Regions from separate parts of the Oceanobacillus kimchii X50 genome, predicted to be linked through region 1. Evidence: riboswitches for the same ligand, from Rfam matches in the RefSeq annotation. Region 1 holds a riboswitch; the other holds the start of a gene.
The links. A riboswitch is a leader RNA that binds a small molecule or an ion and turns the genes downstream of it on or off. The one in region 1 is predicted to bind S-adenosylmethionine.

Region 1 (3,218 bases):
GGAGGTAACGTGCCAGATGCATCGGCAGTTAAGAAAATAATTGTATTTGGATGTCCTGCAACACTAGGGTTAATAATGTTATCAATATTCTCTAACGGATAAGCAGCACGTGTGTTTTCCGTTAATGATGTATCATCGTAATCAGGTTCTCTACTATTATCATCTAAAATTACGTTCTCTAAGACCGAACCGTATCGGATCGCATTATAAATTTGTGGCTCCTTTTCTTGCGAGAGATTGATACATTTTGCATAACATCCGCCCTCAATATTGAATACGCCATTAGGACTCCAACCATGTTCGTCATCACCAATTAGTTTACGGTAAGGGTCTGCAGACAATGTTGTTTTACCAGTACCGGACAAACCAAAAAATAATGCAACGTCTCCTTCTTGACCAACATTAGCAGAACAATGCATAGAAAGCACATCTTGCTGTGGTAATAAATAATTCATCACAGAAAAGATTGACTTTTTAATCTCTCCAGCATATTCGGTGCCCCCAATAAGTACAATTCGTTTTTTAAAAGAAATTAATATAAATGTTTCTGAATTTGTTCCATCAATAGCTGGGTCGGCCTTAAATCCGGGAGCTGAAATAACTGTAAATTCTGCTTGGTGTTTGGATAATTCCTCTTCTGTTGGAGTAATGAATAACTGTCTAGAAAATAAATTGTGCCAGGCATATTCATTGATAACCTGAATAGGAAGCCGATAAGTGTGATCAGATCCAGCAAACCCTTGAAATTTAAATATTTCTTGTTTTTCATTTAAATAATTGATTACTTTTGATAATAATTGATTAAACACTTCTTCTTGAATTGGTTTATTTACTTTACCCCAATTGACATGTAGATCAGAAACCTTATCTTTCACTATAAACTTATCTTCCGGAGATCGACCAGTGTATGTTCCTGTAGTGGCACGAATTGCTCCTGTAGATGTAAGTACTCCTTCTTGTCTATAAAGAATTTTTTCAACAAGTTGTGCTACCGATAAATTATGGTGGATATGGTTTGTTTGAAGTTCTTTCATATAAGACTTATCAACGGTTTTCATGGTATAATCTCCTTATTGTTAGTGATAGTAGTTTTAATTTGTAACTCATAACGGTCTTTATATACCTAAATCTGATTATTAGTATAACACATTAAAATTAATAGTCCATACTATTATTGAGATTTATTTTATGCATTATTTTTTTCGATGTGACAGGGTCTATATTAGTTGACAGATAACTCACCTTTCGTTAATCTTAACCTTGAACGGATACTCTTATTCAGAGTTGGTGGAGGGACAGCCCCGATGAAGCCCAGCAACCATCACTACGGTGAAAAGGTGCTAACCTGATGCAAGGATAATAATTCCTTGAACAATAAGAGCGAAAGGCCATAATTCTTCCTTTCCTCATGTTTTGAAGGGAAGTTTTTTTTGTTTTCAATATATATTTTTTGGTACCACGTTTTTGAAAGGACGAGGTGCTTTTATTGGCACTTTGAATAGGATAGAAGTTATAAAGAGATCCGTAACAACATATTAAAGGAGAGTTTAGCCTTATGGCTGCAAATCGACGTTTATTTACTTCAGAGTCAGTAACTGAGGGACATCCAGATAAAATGTCTGACCAAATATCAGATGCTATCTTAGATGAAATTTTAAAAAAAGATCCGAATGCAAGGGTTGCATGTGAAACAACAGTAACTACAGGACTTGTTCTTGTATCAGGAGAAATTTCCACTTCTACTTATGTAGATATACCTGCACTTGTTCGTGAAACAGTAAAAAATATTGGGTATACACGTGCTAAATATGGCTTTGATTTTGAAACTTGTGCGGTATTAACTGCTATTGATGAACAGTCTGCAGATATTGCAGGGGGAGTAAATCAGGCACTTGAAGCTCGACAAGGTAAAATGAGTGAAGAAGAAATTGATGCTATTGGTGCTGGTGACCAAGGACTTATGTTTGGATATGCTTGTGATGAAACTGAAGAATTAATGCCATTACCAATCTCATTAGCACATCAATTATCTAAAAGATTAGCGGATGTAAGAAAAGAAGGGATTGTGGATTACCTTCGTCCAGATGGTAAGACACAAGTAACCGTTGAATATGATGAGAATGACAAACCTGTACGTATTGATACTATCGTTATATCTACACAACATCATTCAGAGATTCAAAATGAACAAATTGAAAGAGATATGATTGAAAAAGTAATTCAAGCAGTTGTTCCTAATGAATTGTTAGATGATAAAACAAAATACTTTATTAATCCAACTGGTCGATTTGTAATTGGAGGTCCACAAGGTGATGTAGGGCTAACCGGAAGAAAAATTATTGTAGACACATACGGTGGTTACGCTAGACATGGTGGGGGTGCTTTTAGTGGTAAAGATGCTACAAAAGTAGACCGCTCGGCAGCATATGCTGCGCGCTATGTTGCTAAGAATATTGTTGCCGCAGGACTTGCTAAATCTTGTGAAGTTCAGTTAGCTTATGCTATAGGTGTGGCACAACCAGTATCCATTGCAGTTAATACATTTGGAACTGGGAAAGTTAGTGAAGATCGTTTAGTAGAAGCTGTTCGAGAATTGTTTGATCTCCGTCCAGCGGGAATTATCCGAATGCTCGATTTAAGAAAACCTATCTTTAAAAATACTGCAGCATATGGTCACTTTGGTCGAAAAGATATTTTATTCCCATGGGAAAAAACAGATAAAACGGAAGAGCTTATTGCATTAACTAAATAAATAATTAATTGATTTATTGATTTAAAAAACTATCATCTCTTTGTAGGATGGTAGTTTTTTTATTAGCAATCAAACCGAGTAACATTGTGACGTTCATTTGTCATAAATAATTAATTTTCAACTAAACGTCAATTTTTAATAGAATTTTATAATATTGTCTTAATATAGAGGAAAATTTTCATATGTTTATCTGAAAAATATGAAATTATGTTAAATTCTTCTGGTAAGTTTACTGATTTATGAAAATTCATAACTGCTTAATATGATATTATGACAAATATTATATTATATATTGCAAAGCAGGTGGTAGTATCATTGAACTTGTAGAAGAAGCACAGAAAGGTAACCAAGAATCATTTATGACTTTATTTCATAGTTGTGAGAAAAATTTATACCGGATTGCAAATACATATGTTAAGAACTCTAATGATACATATGATGTAATCCAAGAGACTGCCTATCGAAC
Region 2 (3,218 bases), 1.7 Mb from region 1:
ACAAGCGCTGCAGATCCTGCAGAAGAACCAAAATCAATACTATCACTTGTTAAAAATTCTAAAGCCTTATTACTACCTTGACTTAGTACCCACTCCACACCTATTCCTTCATCTTCTAAGGCTTCTTCTAACCATCCTTGTTCTTTTAATACAAGGCTTGTTGGTGAATAATACGCATAATCTAACCGAATCTTATCAGGCTTTCCATCTGCTGCACTTGAATCAGATCCACATGCTGCTATTAAACTACTTATTATTATCACTAAAGCTATACTCATTAACTTACTTCTCATTAAATTCTCCTCCTTATAATTATTCAAATAAGATTACTTGGTTTTATAACAATGAGGTTCGTACTTCTCCAACTGTATCTAAATGAATAGTATAGGAGATTTAACATCAATATAAGATTTGTTATGCCTTAAATCGATAGCCTACATTATGTTCTTTTAATGTTTTATCTTTCCCAAACAAGAAATGCTTCTCCATATTAGGAGAATAGGGAGAATTAATGGTCTCCTTACCGACTGCCTCTGCAACAGCTCTAAGCATTGCTGGAGATGCTCCACAACATAACCCAATATAATTAACACCAATCCCCTTTGCTTCTTTTGCCCACTCTGCTAATTCATAACGGTTATGGTACAGTGGATCTAAAGCAGTTGGAAAAGTTGTTTCAGTAGGCAAATGGCAACTACAACCACCATCAGGTAAATTAAAAAATGTCGGATGCTCATCTGATGTACGATATGGAATGGGTAATGCTCCTACATAACCGTCTACATGCTTTCTAATTTTTGCAATATAAGGTTGCATCGTATCTGGACCTCGGAAACAATTCATTCCAACTACAAGTGCTCCCTTTTCCGATAATATTTTACAAGATTCCTCTACCGTATAGCCATCCCTTAAAATGTTTTCTCCCATTAACCCTAGTGTAATGACAGCTGGCAAGTCTTTTTTCAATATTTCTTCCAAAGCAATTTCTGCTTCTTCATGATAATAAAATGTTTCACCATTAATAAAATCAACATCTTCTTCTTTACTCCACTGAGCCATTTCAGCGAACATCTCTCTAACTTTAGATTTGCTTGATTCATCATAAGGGTCAAAGATATTTGTATTAGATATATTTCCTGCAACTAATGCTTCTTCCAATGGATGCTCTTTCGCTACTTCCTTTGCTAAACGAATAGCACTTCTATTCAATGGTTCTAATAATTTTTCCTTGCCAATAATGCGCATTTTTTCTCGATGTGCATTGTATGTAAATGCTAATACAACATCCGAACCAGCATTCATAAAATCACGATACGTTTGTTTTAAAGCATCCGGGTTCGCAAGTGCTACTTCTGGTACAAACGAACCTGCCTGTAAATACCCTCTCCTCTCTAATTCAAATAAATATCCTTCTCCTACTATTACCGTACCTTCTTGCAAACGTCTTTTTAAACTACGCTTCATCATAATCTCCTCCTTCATTATTTTTACAAACAAAAACCCTTCTTCTAAAAGTAAGAAGAAGGGTTAACCTACATTGTTCTTCTTATCTTTAAGGCATATAAGCCTATTGGAATTAGCACCATACCTTATAAGGCTGGTTGCTGAGACTTCATCGGGCCAATCCCTCCGTCTCTCTTGATAAGTCTAACTATATTTAATTTTTTAAAAATTAACTTTTTAATATCTTATATGATAACCATAAAATAATCAATAGGAAATTTAAATTATTCATTTATTATTTTTTAAATGATTTCCTAGTGAGTGATGCCGTGCCTGATAAAAAACTGCCAGTTGCAATCTAAATCAAAAATATATTGTAAATATTTGTTATACTATTATCAATCATAGGATTAGGAGTGATGAAAATGTATGAACTAAAAACAAAAGAAACAGAAAACAGTGTTATTCAATTCATCGAAAGTGTTGATCATCTTCAAAAGAAAGAAGATGCTTATAAACTATTAGATATATTTACCGAATCTACTGAGTATCCAGCAAAAATGTGGGGAACAAGTATTATTGGCTTTGGAAAATACAATTATAAATACGCTTCTGGCCACTCCGGAGAATTTTTAATAGTAGGATACTCTCCCAGAAAATCAAAAATTAGTCTCTATCTCGCAACAGATATTGTTCAAGATAGTGAATTAATGACAGCTTTAGGTAAATACACTACCGGAAAATCGTGTGTTTATATTAACAAACTCAGTGATATTAATCTTGATATCTTACGTCGTTTAATTAAACAATCACTTTTCCATATCAAATCAACTTATCCTGATACTGCAAAATAACTTAGCACTGTTCGATCAATATTGCCATTCCTTGGCCGCCACCAGCGCATAAAGTTGCTATACCATATTGCTGTTTTCTTTTTATTAGTTCATAGATTAATGTCGTAATTATCCGGGTGCCCGTAGCACCGACCGGATGACCTAACGCAATCGCCCCTCCATTAACATTTACTTTTTCATGATCCAAACCTAGTTCACGAATAACAGCAACGGATTGAGAAGCGAAAGCTTCATTCAATTCTAGTAAATCTATGTCTTGGATTGTTTTTTGATTTCGTTTAAGTAGTTGTTTGACTGCCGGTACTGGGCCAATTCCCATTATTTCAGGGGAAACACCCGCTGTACTCCAATCTACGATTCTTGCGAGTGGTTGCAAGCCAAGATGTTTGGCATGTGATTCTTTCATAATAACCAAAGCTGAGGCACCATCATTTCTGCCGCAAGCATTACCAGCAGTCACCGTCCCACCTGCTTCAAATACTGGATTAAGATTTGCTAGTTTCTCTAGAGATGTATCAAATCGAGGATATTCATCTACTTCAAATATAGATATCTGTTTCTTTTCCACAACCTCAATAGGAGCTATTTCATCTTTAAACCGTCCACTTTCTATAGCTTTTTTTGCTCTGCGCTGACTTTCTATCGCAAATGCATCTTGATCTTCTCTTGATATATTATATTTTCTAGCAACATTCTCAGCTGTAATACCCATAGATAGATTCTTACCATAGATTTCTTGAGGTTGTTGTCCTGCTTCTAAATTAGAATCGACAATGGTTGTTCGATCTCCTCCAAATCTAGTATTTCGTAAGTATATTGGAGAACGGCTCATACTCTCTGTCCCACCCGCTATGACAATATCAGCTTGATTACTAAGAATTTGTTGTACTCCAGATGTCACTGCCTGGATTCCAGATGCAC

Region 2: linked by a shared signal. The riboswitch ahead of C794_RS03810 (homocysteine S-methyltransferase family protein) and the one ahead of metK (methionine adenosyltransferase) in region 1 are both predicted to bind S-adenosylmethionine.

Annotation. Positions count from the first base shown of each region.
Region 1 is NZ_CM001792.1:2,352,804-2,356,021, reverse strand. Features, by position in the region: gene pckA (phosphoenolpyruvate carboxykinase (ATP)) at 1-1,058, opposite strand, end outside; SAM riboswitch class I at 1,272-1,381, shown strand; gene metK (methionine adenosyltransferase) at 1,556-2,752, shown strand; gene C794_RS12245 (sigma-70 family RNA polymerase sigma factor) at 3,112-3,218, shown strand, end outside.
Region 2 is NZ_CM001792.1:684,311-687,528, reverse strand. Features, by position in the region: gene C794_RS03815 (aliphatic sulfonate ABC transporter substrate-binding protein) at 1-293, opposite strand, end outside; gene C794_RS03810 (homocysteine S-methyltransferase family protein) at 415-1,464, opposite strand; SAM riboswitch class I at 1,544-1,648, opposite strand; gene C794_RS03805 (DUF1801 domain-containing protein) at 1,869-2,297, shown strand; gene C794_RS03800 (thiolase family protein) at 2,299-3,218, opposite strand, start outside.